2 linked regions of the Azoarcus olearius genome follow. The protein of the gene in region 1 interacts with the protein of each later gene in a pairwise test. Links are inferred from orthologs where the notes say so. Each region holds a gene or a part of one and is shown on either strand. Other genes may lie near its edges. The genes, in order: glmS and dqs_RS03610.

Evidence for each region.
Region 2: the proteins of glmS (region 1) and dqs_RS03610 interact in binary tests that used the Escherichia coli proteins (3 or more experiments, as listed by UniProt). The link is inferred for Azoarcus olearius from one-to-one orthologs.

The regions. Positions count from the first base shown.
Region 1 is NZ_CP016210.1:4,072,522-4,081,331, reverse strand. What follows is about bases 2,331-5,185. They hold glmS (glutamine--fructose-6-phosphate transaminase (isomerizing)), read left to right. Parts: upstream 2,331-2,770; coding sequence 2,771-4,600; downstream 4,601-5,185. Other genes in these bases: dqs_RS18645 (GNAT family N-acetyltransferase), read right to left, coding at 4,667-5,107; glmU (bifunctional UDP-N-acetylglucosamine diphosphorylase/glucosamine-1-phosphate N-acetyltransferase GlmU), read left to right, coding at 2,331-2,728. Outside these bases: dqs_RS18660 (bifunctional enoyl-CoA hydratase/phosphate acetyltransferase), read right to left, coding at 1-1,184; more of glmU, read left to right, coding at 1,370-2,330; dqs_RS18640 (D-(-)-3-hydroxybutyrate oligomer hydrolase), read left to right, coding at 5,559-7,658; dqs_RS18635 (flagellar filament capping protein FliD), read right to left, coding at 7,764-8,612. UniProt on the Escherichia coli protein: Catalyzes the first step in hexosamine metabolism, converting fructose-6P into glucosamine-6P using glutamine as a nitrogen source.
Region 2 is NZ_CP016210.1:744,222-753,175, forward strand. What follows is about bases 4,328-7,326. They hold dqs_RS03610 (phosphatase PAP2/dual specificity phosphatase family protein), read left to right. Parts: upstream 4,328-5,147; coding sequence 5,148-6,506; downstream 6,507-7,326. Other genes in these bases: dqs_RS03605 (bifunctional alpha/beta hydrolase/class I SAM-dependent methyltransferase), read left to right, coding at 4,328-5,151; dqs_RS03615 (hypothetical protein), read left to right, coding at 6,499-6,942; dqs_RS03620 (lysophospholipid acyltransferase family protein), read left to right, coding at 6,972-7,326. Outside these bases: dqs_RS03585 (ABC transporter ATP-binding protein), read left to right, coding at 1-1,394; dqs_RS03590 (YgjP-like metallopeptidase domain-containing protein), read left to right, coding at 1,402-1,950; dqs_RS21070 (hypothetical protein), read right to left, coding at 1,991-2,542; dqs_RS03600 (CDP-alcohol phosphatidyltransferase family protein), read left to right, coding at 2,766-3,377; more of dqs_RS03605, read left to right, coding at 3,385-4,327; more of dqs_RS03620, read left to right, coding at 7,327-7,595; dqs_RS03625 (phosphatidate cytidylyltransferase), read left to right, coding at 7,601-8,545; dqs_RS03630 (NapC/NirT family cytochrome c), read right to left, coding at 8,565-8,954.

The sequences.
Region 1 (8,810 bases):
GAGCGGATGCCCTTGGTCTTGGCGGCGACCAGCGACACCGCGTTGTCGAAGGCGAGCGGACCGTCGAGCAGGCCGCCCTTGATCTGGCCGCGGTCAGCCATCTTGCACAGCGCGGCGGCTTCCAGCGTGGAGCGCATCTTGGGGTTCACGGTTTCCACCGCCGCCAGGATCGCGACCTTGGGCTCCGGCAGGCCGAGCACCTGGGCGAGGTCGATCGCGTTCTGGATGATGTGCACCTTGTCCTCCAGCGTCGGCTCGATGTTGATCGCGGCGTCGGTGATCATCAGCGGGTGCGGGTAGGTCGGCACGTCGGCGAGGAAGACGTGGCTGATACGGCGCGAGGTGCGCAGCCCGTTGGCCTTCGAGACCACTTCGCTCATCAGCTCGTCGGTATGCAGCGAGCCCTTCATCAGCGCCTCGGCGACGCCGTCACGGCACAGCGCCACGGCGGTCTCGGCCGATGCGTGGCTGTGCTCCACGTCGACGATGCGCAGGCCCTTCAGGTCGTAGCCGAACTCTTCCGCCACCGCGCGAATCTTGGCTTCCGGCCCGACCAGGATGGGGGCGACCAGCCCGGCCTGTGCGGCCTGGATCGGCCCGCCGAGCGACTCCTTGTCGCAGGGGTGCGCGACCGCGATCGGAATCGGCGCAAGGCCGGCGGTGATGGAGAGCAGGTGGCGATAGCGCAGTTCGCGATCGGAAATGGTCACCTCGGGCAGCACCACGCGGTTGCGCATCACCTTTTCGGTCGGCGCGGCGACTTCGGCGGTACCGTCGATGACTTTCAGGCCGTCCTGGTTCAGTGCCACGCAGTCGAACACGATGTGGTGGTTGTGCTGGTACTTCTCACGGCAGGTCACGGTGATGGTCAGCGTGTCGCCGATGGTGACCGGACGCCAGAAATTGAGGCTTTGCGACACATACACCGTGCCCGGGCCGGGAAACTCGGTGCCCAGTACGGTGGAGATCAGCGTGCTGCCCCACATGCTGTGGCCCACGACCTCGCGAAACTGGCTGGAGTGCGCGAATTCGGGGTCGACGTGGGTGGGATTGACGTCGCCGGACATCACGGCAAACAGGTGGATGTCTTCCGGGCGCAGGGTGCGCAACAGCTGGGCGAAGTCGCCGATCTGGATTTCGTCGAACGTCCGGTTCTGGATCAACTGCTGTGCCGCATGCTCCATGTTTGCTCCTTTGCGTCGTGATAAGGGGATTCTAGCGGCAGATAGGTGAAATCTTGTGTGTCACACGCCGCGGATTTTGCGCCGCAGCATGCTGTCCGGGCACGCCAATGCCATGCGCGTGAGCGCGGAGGCGTAACAGGCGCGTGCTAGAATTTCGGCCCGTTCTGATTCCACGCGGAGCCCCAATGGAAGTCGTCATCCTCGCTGCCGGCCAGGGCAAGCGCATGCGCTCGGTGTTGCCCAAGGTGCTGCAGCCACTCGCCGGCAAGCCGATGCTCAGCCACGTGCTCGATGCCGCACGCACGCTGGCCGCGCGCCGTATCTGCGTGGTGTACGGGCATGGCGGCGAAGTGGTGCGCGAACGGCTCGACGCGGCCGATCTCGCGTGGGCGCGGCAGGAACCGCAACTGGGTACAGGTCATGCGGTGCAGCAGGCGCTGCCCCATCTCACCGATGGCGACCTCGCGCTCGTGCTCTACGGCGACGTGCCCCTGATCGGCGTGCCCACGCTGCAACGGCTGGCGGCCGCGGCGGGCGATACCCGACTCGCCTTGCTGACCGTGGAGCTGGACAACCCCACCGGCTACGGCCGCATCCTGCGCGACGCGGCGGGGCGCGTGGTCCGCATCGTCGAGGAAAAGGACGCCAGCGACGCCGAGCGTACGGTGCGCGAGGTGAACACGGGCATCCTGGTGGCACCTGTCGCGCGGCTGCGGGCCTGGCTGGGCCGCTTGCGCAACGACAACGCGCAGGGCGAGTACTACCTGACCGACATCATCGGCATGGCGGTGGCCGAAGACATCGAAGTCGTCACGGTGCAGCCCGACGCCGTCAGCGAAACGCTGGGCGTCAACAGCAAGCCCCAGCTCGCCGAGCTGGAGCGCATTCACCAGCGCAACATTGCGCAACGCCTGATGGAAGACGGCGTCACCCTGATCGACCCGGCGCGCATCGACGTGCGTGGCAAACTGGTCTGCGGGCGCGACGTCGAGATCGACGTCAATTGCGTGTTCGAAGGCCGCGTCGAACTCGGCGACGGCGTACGGATCGGCGCCAACTGCGTCGTCCGCGACGCGCGCATCGGCTCCGGCACGCGGGTGGCGCCGTTCTCGCACATCGAGCAGACGGTCATGGGGCCGGCCTGCGTGATCGGCCCCTACGCCCGCACCCGGCCGGGCACCGAGCTGGGCGAGGACGTGCATCTCGGCAACTTCGTCGAGGTCAAGAACAGCGTGATCGCGGCCCATTCCAAGGCCAACCACCTGGCCTATGTGGGCGACGCCGACGTCGGCCAGCGCGTGAATATCGGCGCCGGCACCATCACCTGCAATTACGACGGCGCCAACAAGTTCCGCACCGTCATCGAGGACGACGTCTTCATCGGCTCCGACACCCAGCTGGTTGCGCCGGTGCGCGTGGGCCGCGGGGCCACGCTGGGCGCCGGCACCACGCTCACCAAGGATGCGCCGCCGGAGCAGCTTACGGTGTCGCGCGCCAAGCAACTCTCCATCGCCGGGTGGAAGCGCCCGGTCAAGCAGCGCTGACCTTCCCGTCCGGATCACCGGCCCAACCTAGGAACCGCCGTCATGTGTGGCATCGTCACCGCCATCGCTAGCAACAACGTCGTCCCCGTACTGCTCGAAGGCCTGCGCAAGCTGGAGTATCGCGGCTACGACTCGGCCGGCATCGCCGTGCTCGGACAGCAAGGGCTGCTCCGGCTGCGATCCACCGGCCGGGTTGCCGAGCTTGCCTCGCTGGCCGATGCCCGCCAGCTCACCGCCAACATCGGCATCGCGCATACCCGCTGGGCCACCCACGGCGTGCCGTGCGAACGCAATGCCCACCCGCACATCTCGGAAGGGCTCGCGGTGGTGCATAACGGCATCATCGAGAACTTCGAGGCGATCAAGTCCGAGCTGCAAGGGCGCGGCTACGTGTTCGAGTCCGACACCGATACCGAGGCGATCGCCCACCTCGTCCACGCCAAGCTGCGCGAGACGCCCGACCTGTTCGAGGCAGTGCGGCTCGCCACCAACGAACTCGTCGGCGCCTACGCGATCGGCGTGGTGGCGGAAGCGGACCCGTTCCGCATCATCGTTGCCCGCCGCGGTTCGCCGCTGCTGCTCGGCGTGGGCGAACACGGTACCTACGCCGCGTCCGACACGGCGGCGCTGCTGCAGGTGACCCGCAAGGTGATCTACCTGGAAGACGGCGATCTCGCCGAACTGCGGCTCGATGGCTACCGCGTCGTGCGGCCGGACGGCACGCCGGTGGAGCGCGAGATCCATATCTCCAGCCTGTCGGCCGACGCGGTGGAACTGGGGCAGTTCCGCCACTACATGCAGAAGGAAATCTTCGAGCAGCCGCAGGCGCTGGGCAACACGCTGGAGATGATCGCCGGCGGCGGCGCCATCGCGCCGCAGGTGTTTGGCGCGGCGGCGCCCGAGGTGCTGGGCGGTGCCCGACGCGTGCTGGTGCTGGCGTGCGGCACCAGTTACCACGCGGGGCTGGTGGCGCGTTACTGGCTGGAGTCGGTCGCGAAGATTTCCTGTACCGTGGAGATCGCCAGCGAATACCGCTATCGCGAGTCGGTGCCCGACGCCGACACGCTGGTGGTGGTGATTTCCCAGTCGGGCGAAACCGCCGACACGCTGGCGGCGCTCAAGCACGCCAAGGGCCTCGGCATGGCGCGCACGCTGGCAATCTGCAACGTGCCGGAATCGGCCATCGTGCGCGAGACCGCGCTGCGCTTCATTACCCGCGCCGGCCCCGAAATCGGCGTGGCCTCCACCAAGGCCTTCACCACCCAGCTCGCCGCGCTCGCGCTGCTCACGCTCGCACTCGCCAAGCTCAACGGCCGCCTGCCCGAAGCGGAGGAAAACCGCCATCTCACCGCCTTGCGCCATCTGCCGGTGGCGGTGCAGAAGGTGCTGGAACTGGAAGACGCGATTGCGAAGTGGGCGCAGCGTTTCGCCGGCAAGCAACACGCGCTCTTCCTGGGCCGCGGCCGTCACTGGCCCATCGCGATGGAAGGCGCGCTCAAGCTGAAGGAAATCTCCTACATCCACGCCGAGGCGTACGCCGCGGGGGAACTCAAGCACGGCCCGCTCGCGCTGGTAGACAAGGAGATGCCGGTCATCGCCATCGCCCCGGCGGACGAACTGCTTGAAAAGCTCAAGTCCAACCTGCAGGAAGTGCGCGCACGCGGTGGCGAACTCTATGTGTTCGCCGACGCCGGCAGCGAAATCGCGGAATCGGAAGGGGTGCACATCCTGCAACTGCCCGAGCACTACGGCATGCTGTCGCCGGTGCTGCACGTGATCCCGCTGCAACTGCTCTCGTACCACGCCGCGCTGGTAAAGGGCACCGACGTCGACAAGCCGCGCAACCTGGCCAAGAGCGTCACGGTGGAATAAGCCCAGCCTGTCACGGCAAATGCCAGAACGCCCGACCCGAGTGTCGGGCGTTTTTCATTCCGGCCCCTAGGACTCGTTGCGCGCGAACTCCAGCGCAAAGTGATGGCTGCTCAGCCGAAAGCCCTTGTTCAGGTACAGCCGATGCGCCGCGTGGCGGGCATAGCCGCTGTCGAGGTGGACGGCCTTGCAGTCCTTGGCGCGCGCGTGCTCGATCAGCCAGTCGAGCAGGGCGCCGGCGTAGCCCTGCGCGCGCGCTTCCGGCAGCGTGGTCAGGTCGTCGATATACAGCACCTTTCCCCACGCCAGGAACTCGCCGGTCCGGAAGCCCGCTGCGCTTTTGATCGTACCGGCCTCGCGGAGCGCGAGGATGCGGTAGGACTGGGCCTGCTGGCGGCGTACCTGGGCCAGAAAGCCCGCCTGTTCGAGGTGTGGGCGAAGCGCGCTGAAGGCCGGAAAGCAGGCTTCGATTTCGCTGTCGGTGTCGGCGATGAAAATTTCAGGAGTCATGGGCGGAGTCGGGAAGTCGGGCGGGTCGAAACCTGTGTCGGGGGCGTGAGGCCACAGCGGGTGAACGATATGCCAGCGAAGGCGCGTGGACCAGAAGTCCGTCCCGCCGGTCGCCTGCTGATTTCCATCTGCGTGGCGAGTTAAAAATATTGCAAAGGAATTTTCTGACGATGCCATCGGCGTTGATGAGACACGGCTGTACCCCGTCCTGTGTTCGACGGAAAGGGTGTCGCAATTAGCGCAAAATCCGCTTCACGACAAGGCTTTGGCTGCGCTTGATGTGTTTGAAAATGTCATTTTTATTACCGTTCTATTACGGCCGGAAATGACAAGGGTAAACCTTCATATCAATCCGCAAGGGCAGGGTCTTTAACGTACGGGAGTACCCGAACGACATCCATTGAAAAAGGTGTCGCGGGTGTGGCCAGCGAATCGACGAGGGAGACTTCCGATGAATCCCAGCTTGTGCATTGCCGTGGCGTTTGCATGTCCTTTATCTGCCCTGGCCGCCTCGGGCGCGCCCGGTGTCGGTTTCAACGAGAAGCCATCCTTCCTGGGCGAGATCGTCCAGCGCAGCGTGGACGGCGTGTCCGACGATCTGCTGACCGCGGGGCTCGGCCGCGACGGCATCCAGTCGGCGACGCCACCGCTGGTATCTGCATCGCCTACCGCCACCGAGCTGCGCCGGCTGGCGATCTACAACAACTACCGGGCGCTCGTGGATACCACCAGTGGCGGCGGCTTCGGTTCGCTTTTCGGCCCGCTGATCGCGGTGGATGCCGGCGGCAGGGTCAGCGCGCCGGGCGACGGCAAGATCGCCGGTACGGAGTATCTGGCCTATGCCATCGACCGCGGCGACGACAGCAAGGTGACGCTGATGGTCCAGGTGCCGGCGCACTTCAACCCGAAAGCACCCTGCATCGTCACCGGCACCTCGAGCGGCTCGCGCGGCATCTATGGCGCGATCGGCACTTCCGGTGAATGGGGGCTGCAGAAGGGGTGTGCGGTGGCCTATGCCGACAAGGGCACGGGCAACGGCATGCACGATCTGGACACCAACACTGTGGGATTGATCGACGGCACTCGGGCCGAAGCCGTCGCGGCCGGTGTGGCCTCGCATTTCACCGCCGACCTGACCGACGCCGAGCGCACGCAGTTTCTCGCCAGCTGGCCGCACCGCGTCGCGGTCAAGCACGCCCATTCGCGCGCCAACCCCGAGGCGCACTGGGGACAGGACACGCTCGACGCGGTGCGCTTCGCGTTCTTCGTGCTCAACGAAACCTATGGCCGCAGGACACCGCGCGGCATCGTCCGCACCATCCTGCCGCCGAACACCGTGGTGATCGCTTCCAGTGTGTCCAACGGCGGCGGCGCGGCGCTGGCAGCGGCCGAGCAGGACGATGAACGCCTGATCGATGGCGTCGCCGTCGGCGAACCGCAGATCCAGCTGCGCGAGAACGACGCGGTCCGCGTGGTGCGCGGCAGCCAGGTACGGACCGGGACCGGGCGTCCGCTCTACGACTACACCACCTTCGCCAACCTGCTGCAGCCCTGCGCGGTGCTGTCGCCGCGCGCGGCCGGCTCGCCCGGCGAGGCCTTCATCCCCGCGGCGCTGGCCGCCAACCGGTGCGAGGCGCTCGCGGCGCACGAGTTCATCACGGGCAACACCCCGGCGGAGCGCGGCGACAGTGCGCTCGACGCGCTGGTTGCCTATGGCTGGGAGCCGGAATCCACCCCGCTGACCGCATCGCATTACGCGTTTGCGGTGCCGCCGATCGCGCTGACCTACGCCAACGCCTACGGCCGCTTCGGCGTCGAGGAGCGGGTCTGCAACTACAGCTTTGCCGCGACCGATGCGGCCGGAACGCCGATCGCGTGGCCGGCGGCGAGCGCGGCCACCAGCTTCGGCACCGGCAACGGCATTCCGCCGGCTGCCGGGCTGCAGATCATCAACGATGCCTCGCTCGGCGGTCCCCGCCGCGACGGGGCGTCGATCTCGCCCTCCACCGGCAAGCTGGATTTCAACGTGGATGGCGCGCTGTGCCTGCGCCAGCTATGGACCGGCGGCGGCGCCAGTGCGCGCGAGGTGCATGAGAGCGTGGACGAGGTGCAGGTGTCGGCGCAGTTGCAGGGCCGGCCGGCGATCATCGTGCATGGGCGTGCCGATGCGCTGGTGCCCGTCGGCTTCACTTCGCGGCCCTATCTGGGCCTGAACAGTCTGGCCGAGCATGGCCGGAGCCGGCTGCGCTATGTGGAGGTGACCAACGCCCAGCACTTCGACGCCTTCATCGGCACTGCCACGCTGCCCGGCTACGACACCCGTTTCGTGCCGCTGCATGTGTATTTCCGTCAGGCGCTCGACCTCATGTACAGCCACCTGACCGCGCGCACGCCGCTGCCGCCCTCGCAACTGGTGCGGACCACTCCGCGGGCGGGAACGCCGGGCGCGGCGGTCGCGATCACTGCGGCCAACGTCCCGCCGATCAGGATGAAGCCGGCCGCGGCCGATCTGATCACGGTGCGGCGCGGGGAAGTGGTGGTGCCGGATTGATCGACGCGGGCTGAGGGCCGGCGTCCGCGGGGCGCCATTCTGCGCCCGACATGAAAACGCCCGACGGCAGGTCGGGCGTTTTCGTCTGCAGGAGCGGCTGCGGGATCAGATCGAACCGCGCACCCGGTTGCTGATCGCGCCCGGACCGAACTCCGCATCGACTTCGTCCTGCTTGTCGGCGGCCCAGGCCACGGCCCGTTCGGCGTTGTCGATGCGGCGGTCGAGCAGGTGGCCGTCGGCGGTGAGCAGCGCGGCGGCGTTGCCGAAAGCGGTGGCGACGTTGTTCAGGGTTTGTACCGCGGCCTTGCGGTCGCTGGTGAGCGCGGCGTTGAAGGCGGCCTCGTCGAGCTTCAATTGGCCGTCGGGGGTGAAACTGACCCCCATGTCGGTCAGGCCGAGTTCGAAGCCGCCGTTGCCGGCGCCATGGAAGATCGAGCCGACCTCGCGCCGCAGCGAGAAACGCGCCACTTCACCCGCCTGGTTGTCGTCCAGCAGCGCGCCCTGTTCGAAATACGGATCGAACTCTGCATCCCACTGGTTGTAGCGGGTGATGAAGTCCTGCAGCGCCGCCTTGATCTCGCCATCGCTGCTGGTGGTGCCGATGCCTTCCAGGCCCTGGCTGGCGGTGCCGAGTTCGGCCATGCGATTGCGCAGCTGCGTCAGCACCTCCGCTTCGTCGCCGATCTCCTCGACGCGGGCGTTGTAGCGGCGCAGGAAGGCGGCGTTGCTGGCTTCCAGTTGCGCGAGCACGTTGGTGACGCGGCTGGATTCGTTGCCGAGCAGCGCGTCGAGGCCGCTGCCGCTGGTGCTCGCCGTGGTGCCGGAGAGTGCGGTTTGCGCGTTGAGGAGCGCGCTGAGGAAGTCGCCGTTGCTGCTGCGGGTGGCGGTGCCGGTGGCGCCGCTGGTAAGGGTGGACAGCGCCTGCAGGCGGAAGGCGGCGAGGTCGATGTTCATGGCGGGCTCCATGAAAGGGCGGGACGTGCTTGAAGTCTAGCAGCGGATGGGGGGCGGGCTTTGCGGAAAAGAACGCGGGCCGGGGTGGAGTAGTGCTGGCTGCGGGGATGGGGTTAATTACTGGCCCCGGACTCAACCCCACCCCCGCCCGGTAGCCGGTGCCCGGAGGCACCGTCGTTCGCCCGGCGGCGAGCAGTG
Region 2 (8,954 bases), 3.3 Mb from region 1 along the record:
ACTTCGTCACGCTGGCGGCGGTGGTGGGCAGCTTCGACGCCTGGCTGCTGCTGCCCTTCCTCGGCTGGATCGGGTGCTATCTCACCGCGCTGCGCTGGTTCGTGCCGCGCCTGTCGGCGGTGTCGCGCGCGCAGGCGGACGCCCGCGCGCTGATGACCGGGCGCATCACCGACGCCTACACCAACATCGCCACGGTGAAGCTGTTCTCGCACGCGGGGCGCGAGGCCTCGTACGCGCGCGCGGCGATGAAGGAGTTCATGGTGACGGTGCATGGCCAGATGCGGCTGGTGAGCGGCATCGAGGTCATCAATCACAGCCTCAGCATGGGCTTGATCCTGAGCACCGCCGGGGTGGCGCTGTGGCTGTGGACGCAGGGCCAGGTGGGCATCGGCGCGGTGGCGGCGGCGACCGCGATGGCGCTGCGGCTGAACGGCATGTCGCACTGGGTGATGTGGGAGCTGGCTTCGCTGTTCGAGCATGTCGGCACCGTGCAGGACGGCATCAACACCCTGGCGCGGCCGCACGTGGTGGTCGACCGCCCTGATGCGCGCCCGCTGCAGGTGAGCCGCGGCGAGATCCGCTTCGAGTCGCTGTCCTTCAGCTACGGCGAACGCGATCCGCAGGCGCGCAAGGTCATCGATGCGCTCGACCTGGTGATCCGGCCGGGCGAGAAGATCGGCCTGGTGGGGCGCTCGGGCGCGGGCAAATCGACCATCGTGAATCTGCTGCTGCGCTTCTACGACGTGGACCAGGGCCGCATCCTGATCGACGGCCAGGACATTGCCGGGGTGACGCAGGACAGCCTGCGCGCGCAGATCGGCATGGTCACGCAGGACACCTCGCTGCTGCACCGCTCCGTGCGCGACAACATCCTGTATGGCCGCCCGGACGCGAGCGACGAGGACATGATCGCCGCCGCCCGCCGCGCCGAAGCGCACGAATTCGTCCAGGGGCTGGGCGATCCGCAGGGACGCCGGGGCTACGATGCTCACGTCGGCGAGCGCGGGGTCAAGCTCTCCGGCGGGCAGCGCCAGCGCATCGCGATCGCGCGGGTGATGCTGAAGGACGCGCCCATCCTGTTGCTGGACGAGGCCACCAGCGCGCTCGACTCCGAGGTCGAGGCCGCGATCCAGGCCAGCCTGTACCGGCTGATGGAAGGCAAGACGGTGGTGGCGATCGCCCACCGGCTATCGACGATCGCGGCGATGGACCGGCTGATCGTGCTCGACCGCGGCCGCATCGTCGAGGAAGGCGACCACCGCAGCCTGCTGGCGCGCGGCGGTCTCTACGCGCGGCTGTGGGCTCACCAGAGCGGCGGTTTCCTCGGCGAGGAAGCGGATGACGAGCTGTCGCCCCCCGCGGGCGGCGCCAGCCGGCTGGCCGAGCCGGTGTGAGGCGGCGATGAGCACGATGAAATACCTCGCCGGCTACCCGGCGCCGCTGGTTGCCCAGGTGAGCGCGCTGATGGAGGAGGGCCGGCTGGCGGCAATGCTGGCCGGGCGCTACCGGACGGCACACGCGGTGCGCACCGACGCCGCGCTGTACGACTACGTGGCCGGTCTGAAGGCCGAATTCATGCGCAAGGCCGAGCCGCTGTCGCGCGTGCAGTACGACAACACGCTGCATGTCGTGCGCCACGCGCTCGGAACCCACACCGCGATCTCGCGCGTGCAGGGCAGCAAACTCAAGGCGAAGCGCGAAATCCGCATCGCCAGCCTGTTCCGCGAAGTGCCGGACGAGTTCCTGCGCATGATCGTGGTGCACGAACTCGCCCACCTGAAGGAGCGCGAGCACGACAAGGCCTTCTACCAGCTATGCACCCACATGGAACCGGCCTACCACCAGTACGAGTTCGACCTGCGGGTGTATCTGTGCCACCTCGAGGCCGGCGGCGCGCGCTTGTGGGGCGCGGGCGGGACCGCGCCCGCGGCGGCGGGCGCAGGCCACTGAGCGCGAAAGGCGGCGCCGGGTCAGGCGTCGCCCGCCGCGATCACATCCGGCTGAGATCCTCGATCGCATCGACCACCATGCTGGTGCCGATCGCGATCATCAGGATGTCGCTCGCGACACGCACGTACTTGTAGCCCGGCGGCGGCACGCCGATCTCGACCACGAGCGCGGGCGGAAGGTCGTAATAGACCACGTCGCGCGGCAGCGGCCGGCCGCGGCTCCACTTCTTGGCCTGGCCCGGCGGCATGCAGCCGTTGTGCTTCTTCGCCAGCCCCGGCGGACAGTGGCCGCCCGAGAACTCGCGGTGGTAGTACTCGCGGATGACGGTGCGCTGGCGGTCGTGGAAGTGCACGTCCACCGATACCGAGGGCGCGCGGCGGTCGTCGCGGTAGTCGCGCTCGCCCCGGCGGTCATCTCCGCGACGGTCGTCCCGGTCCGGGCCGCCGCGGCCCTTGTCGCGCTGTTCGTGCTTGCCGCCGCCATGGCCGCCGCCGGCCCAGTCGGGCTTCTCCGCGAGGGCGGGGGTGGCGGCAAGAATGCCCGTCGTCAGGGCGGCGAGCACGCCTGCCTTGAGGGAGGTGCCTGGTCGCATGATCTTCTCCTTGTGTTTGCGCTGTGGCCGCCCTTGCGTGGGGCTGGCCCGACCGGTTGTCCGGTCTGTGGTCTTGCATCCGCGCGCGCGGGCGCGGGTTTCACGATATGCCGCCTCCGGCGGACAGAGCTGTAAGCGTCGGTGACGCCCGGCCATGCAGGAGGTACTTTTTCTATGCTGTATAAATATGTAGTATCTCGCGATCCTGTTCCGGGCGTCGCCGATGTCATCGATCTACCTGCTCAAGTCGCGTTTCCAGTCCCTGCTTCGCCCCCTGGTGCGCCGGCTTGCGGCCGCGGGCGTCACAGCCAACCAGGTCACGCTCGCCGCGGCCGCCGTGTCCATCGCGCTGGGCGCGTTGCTGTTCTTCGTGCCGCGGCCGGCGCTGTTCCTGCTGCTGCCGGGGTGGATGTTCCTGCGCATGGCGCTGAACGCCATCGACGGCATGCTCGCGCGCGAGTTCGGCCAGAAGTCGGCGCTTGGCGCCTACCTTAACGAACTCGCCGACGTCATCGCCGACGCGGCGCTGTTCCTGCCGTTCGCACTGGTGCCGCCGTTCGGGTGGGAAAGTGTGGGTGCGGTGACCCTGCTTGCCTCGTGGTCCGAGATGGCCGGCGCCCTCGGGCCGATGGTCGGCGCGCCGCGTTGCTATGACGGGCCGATGGGCAAGAGCGACCGCGCGTTCCTGTTTGGCGCCCTCGGCCTCTGGCTGGGGCTGGCCGGCACGCTGCCCGGCTGGCTGGCGTGGGTAATGCCCGCCGCGGCCGCGGCGATCGCGCTCAATCTCATCAACCGCGTGCGCAGCGGCGTGCGCCAGGCTTCTTCGTCCCGTTGAGGGTTACATGACCACTACCCGTCCGGTCCAGCAACACCATTTCACCACCCACGATGGCGTCGCCCTGTTCTATCGCTACTGGCCCGCCACGGCGCCGCGGCGCGGCTGCGTGGTGATGTTCCACCGTGGCCACGAGCACTCGGGGCGCATGGCGCATCTGGCCGATGAACTGGCGCTGCCGGAATTCGACATCTTCGCCTGGGATGCCCGCGGCCACGGCATGTCGCCGGGCGCGCGCGGCGACTCGCCCAGCCTGGGCAGCTCGGTGCGCGACGTGCAGACCTTCATCGAGCATATCCGCGACACCTGGGGCATTGCCGAGCAGGACATGGCGGTGCTGGCGCAAAGCGTCGGTGCTGTGCTGGTGAGCACCTGGGCGCACGACTACGCGCCGCGCGTGCGCTGTCTGGTGCTCGCGTCGCCGGCGTTCAAGGTCAAGCTCTACGTGCCGTTCGCGCGCGCCGGTCTGGCGCTGATGCGGCGCCTGCGCGGCAATTTCTTCGTCAACAGCTACGTCAAGTCCAAGTTCCTCACGCACGATCCGGCGCGCCAGGCGTCCTACGACGCCGATCCGCTGATCGCGCGCGCGATCTCGGTCAACATCCTGCTTGCGCTGTACGAGGCCGGCGAGCGTGTGGTCGCCGACGCGCAGGCGATCACGGTGCCGACGCAGCTGCTGATCTCCGGTGCCGACTGGGTGGTGCATCACGCGCCCCAGCACGCGTTCTTCGACCGCCTGGGTTCCGCCGTCAAGGAAAAGCACGTGCTGCCCGGCTTCTTCCACGACACCCTGGGCGAGCGCGACCGCACGCTCGCGATCGACAAGGTGCGCGACTTCATCCTGCGCCAGTTCGCCGCTGCGCCCCAGCGCGTCGGCCTGCTGGAATCGCATCGCCAGGGACCAAGCTTTGAAGAAGCGCGCGCGCTCGCGGCGCCGCTGCCGGCGCTCAGCCCGCGAGGGTTGTACTGGAAGGCCTATCGCGCCGGGCTGCGCGTGGGCGGCTGGCTGTCGGCCGGTGTCCGGCTGGGGCACGACACCGGCTTCGATTCCGGCAGCACGCTCGACTATGTCTATCGCAACACCCCTACGGGCCGTGGCCCGCTCGCGCCGCTGGGGCGGCTGGTGGACCGGCGGTACCTCGATGCGATCGGTTGGCGCGGTATCCGCCAGCGCAAGCTGAACGTCGAAGAACTGCTGCAGAAGGCGCTCGCGCTGCTGCAGCGCGACGGCCGCCCGGTGCGGGTGCTCGACATCGCCGCCGGCCACGGCCGTTACGTGCTCGAGGGCCTGGCGCGGGCGCCCCAGCGCGTGGAAGCCATCCTGCTGCGCGACTTCAGCGAGATCAACGTGCGCGACGGCAGCGCCCTGATCGCCGCGAAGGGGCTGGCGGACATCGCCCGCTTCGAGCGCGGCGACGCGTTCGACGAGGCGTCGGTCGCCACGGTCCGCCCGCGTCCCACCATCGGCATCGTCTCCGGGCTCTACGAACTCTTTCCCGACAACGATGCGGTGCGCCGCTCGCTCGCCGGCATGGCCGCGGCGGTCGAACCCGGTGGCTACCTGATCTACACCGGCCAGCCCTGGCACCCGCAGCTCGAAATGATCGCCCGCGCGCTCACCAGCCATCGCGGCGGCGCGGCCTGGGTAATGCGGCGGCGCTCGCAGGCGGAGATGGACCAGCTGGTGGAGGCGGCGGGCTTCGACAAGCTGGAGCAGCGGGTGGACGAGTGGGGCATCTTCACCGTCTCGCTGGCGCGCCGGCGCGCCGCATGAGCCGCCCCGTGCCCGCGCTGGCGCTGCCGCTGACGGACGGGCGCATCCACTGGCTGCGCAGCATCGGCTGGCTGGTGCTGCTCGGCCCCTTCTTCTTTCTCAGCTACGGCTACGCCAATTCCATGGCCGCGGCGCGCGGCGTCACCGACGCGCTGTTCTTCGAGTGGGAGCGCGCGATTCCCTTCGTGCCGTGGAGCATCGTGCCGTACTGGTCGATCGACCTGCTCTACGGCCTGTCCTTCCTGTGCTGCCGGAGCGCGCAGGCGGTCGATCGCCAGGCGTATCGTCTGCTCGCCGCGCAATGCGTGTCGGTTGCCTGCTTCCTGCTGTTCCCGCTGCGTTTCGCGTTCGAGCGGCCCGCCGCGGACGGTCTGCCCGGCACCCTGTTCACGCTGCTCGCCGGCTTCGATCAGCCCTACAACCAGGCGCCCTCGCTGCACATCAGCCTGCTGGTGATCATCTGGGCGTGCTTCGCCCGCGCCGTGCCGGGGCGCTGGCGCGGGGTGGTCCATGTCTGGGCGCTGGCGATCGGGCTCTCGGTGCTGACCACCTACCAGCACCACTTCATCGATGTGCCGACGGGCGCCGCGGTGGGCCTGCTGTGCCTCTGGTTGTGGCCGGAGCGCGGACCTTCTCCGCTTGCGGGCTGGCGCCGCCGGGCAAGCCGGGGCCGCCTGCGTCTGGCCTTTGCCTACCTGGCCGGCGCGGCCCTTCTCGCAGCGGCCGCGCTCGCGGTGGGCGGCGTGGCCCTGTGGCTCGCCTGGCCCGCGCTGGCGCTCGCCCTGGTGGCGTTCTGCTACGCCGGGCCGGGGGCGGCGGGATTCCAGAAGGACGCCACGGGCCACAGCATCGCGGCACGCTGCCTGTTCGCGCCCTACATGCTCGGTGCCTGGCTCAACTCGCGCGCGTGGACGCGCCGCCAGCCGCGGCCGGACGCGGTTTGCGACGGGGTCTGGGTGGGCCGCATGCCGGACGCGGCGGCGATGCGGGCCGGCGGATTTGCCGCCTTGTTCGACCTGTCCGCCGAACTGCCCGCGCCGCGCGGGCCGTGGCGTTACGCCACGCTCCCATGGCTGGATCTGGTGGCGCCGGAATCGTCCGCGCTGATCGCCGCCGCGCGCGGCATCGAGGCCGAACGGCGGGCTGCCAACGGACCGCTGCTGGTGTGCTGCGCGCTCGGCTATTCGCGCAGTGCCGCCGCCGTCGCGGCCTGGCTGCTGCTCAGCGGACGCGCCGCCGATGTCGATCAGGCGGTGGCCATGGTGGCGCGCGCCCGTCCGCGCGTCGTCCTCGGGGACGGCCTGCGCGCGGCGCTGGCAGGCTGCGCCGCGCAGACGGGCAGCGCCGATGAGTGACCGCGAGCGCGTGGACGCCGCCGCGCGTGCCGCCGCGTGCGCGGATCTGCTCGCGCTCGGCCGCCCGCTCGGGCGTGCGTCGGCGGCCCTGGCGCTGTTCGCGCTGGCGGTCCTGATGCTAGGCCGCGAGATCCCCGCGCTGCCGCTGTGGGCGAGCCTGCTGCTGGCGCTGCCGGCGCAGTACCACGCGTTGCGGGTGGCCTACGACGAGCGGGTGTTCCGGCGCTGGTCCGGACACTGGCTGCACGATCCCGCTGCTGCTCCCGCCGATACGATGGCGGCATTCGATCGCGCGCTCGGGCTGGCGCCGGCCGGGCGTTCGCTTGCCGACCGCTGTCGCGGTGCGAGGCGGCTGCTCCAGCGCCAGCTGATCGCGACCGTGTTGCAGCTGGCATGTCTGGTGGCGGCGGCGCTGTATATTCGCTGGCCTTACTGACAGGCAGGGCATCGGAGCGGGGCGCGGGCATGGGACTTGAAAGACTCACGGGGTCGGCCCTGTGTGGGTTCGCCAAACTGATCACCGGGGTGAGGGCCACCTGGCGCGACAATGCGCCCGACGCGCGCCAACGCGTGTATTTCGCCAACCACCGCAGCCATGGCGACTTCCTGCTGATCTGGGCGTCGCTGCCACCCGCGCTGCGGCAATCCACCCGGCCGGTTGCCGGGGCGGACTACTGGCTGACGGACCGGCTGCGGCGCTACATCGCGGAGCGGGTGTTCCGCGGGGTGTTGATCGACCGCAGCGCCGCCAGCCGGCAAGCCGACCCGGTGGCGCAGATGAGCGCGGCGCTGGCCGCTGGTGACTCCCTGATCGTGTTCCCGGAAGGCACGCGCAACCTCGGCGACGGCCTGCTGCCGTTCAAGAGCGGCATCTATCATCTCGCGCGCGCCAATCCGGCGGTGGAGTTCGTGCCGGTGTGGATCGAGAACCTGGGGCGGGTGATGCCCAAAGGCAGCTACGTGCCGGTGCCGCTGCTGTGTTCGCTCAGCTTCGGCGGCGCGCTGCAATGGCAGGCCGGCGAGGCCAAGACCGATTTTCTCGCCCGCGCCCGCACGGCGCTGCTCGACCTGGCCCCCGCACTGGATTGACGATCATGAACCTCAGCGAAACCCTGGTTGCCGTGTTCGGCGGCGTGTTCGCAGTGCTCGCCGCCGCCAGCCTGGTAGGCGCCGTGCTCAAGTTCCGCCTTGCGCCGGCCACGCCGCACGCGGTGATCGACAACCTCAACGCGCGGCTCAAGGCGTGGTGGGTGATGATCGGGCTGATCGCGCTTGCGATCTGGGCCGGCGACGGCGGCGTCATCGGGCTGTTCGCCTTCATTTCCTTCCAGTGCCTGCGCGAATTCGTCTCGCTCACGCACACCCGGCGCGGCGACCATCGGGCGCTGCTGTGGAGCTTCTTCGTGTTGCTGCCGCTGCAGTACTACCTGATCGCGATCGGCTGGTACGGGCTGTTCTCGATCCTGATCCCGGTGTACGGCTTCCTGCTGTTGCCGATCTCGGCGGCGCTCGGCAGCGACACCACGCGCTTTCTCGAACGCGCGGCCAAGGTGCAGTGGGGGCTGATGATCTGCGTGTATTGCCTGTCGCACGTGCCGGCGCTGCTGACGCTGCAGATTCCGGGCTACGAGGGCAAGGGCGCGCTGCTGATCGTGTTCCTGGTGCTGGTGGTGCAGTCGTCCGACGTCTTCCAGTATGTGTGGGGCAAGCTGTGCGGACGGCACAAGCTCAACCCCGCGGTGTCGCCGTCGAAAACCGTGGAAGGCCTGCTCGGCGGCGTCGCCAGCTCCACCGCGGTGGGCGCGGCGATGTGGTGGATCACGCCGTTCTCGCCGCTGCAGGCAGCCGCCGTGGCGCTGGTGGTGAATGTGCTCGGCTTCTTCGGCGGCTTCGTGCTGTCGGCGATCAAACGCGATCGCGGCGTGAAGGACTGGGGCAGCCTGATCGAAGGCCACGGCGGCATGCTCGACCGCGTCGATTCGATCAGCTTCTCCGCCCCGGTGTTCTTCCACATCGTCCGCTACTGGTGGGTGCCGTAGCGGCGCTGCCCGCCGTCGCTCACCGCGGCGCGGGCGGCGCCATGTCCTCCTGCAGTCCGCCGCTGACCAGCGCCGGCAGCACGTTGCGCCCGCCATGGGCTTCGACCAGCCTGTCCACGCCTTCCAGGTTGGGCAGGCGGTGGGCGATGCCGATGTGGCAGTCGATGCAGGTGCGTTCGCCCTTGGCCAGCGAAGTGGAATGTGCGTGTTGCGCGCGCGGGCTCTGGCGGGTGAAGTCCATCGAGTTGAACTGGTGGCAGTTGCGGCATTCCAGCGAGTTGTTGGCCTTGAGCCGGCGCCATTCGTTGACCGCCAGCGCCAGGCGCATGCCCTCGAACTTCTCGCGCGTCGAGATGGTGCCGAACACCTTGCCCCACACCTCCTTCGATGCCTGCATCTTGCGCGCGAT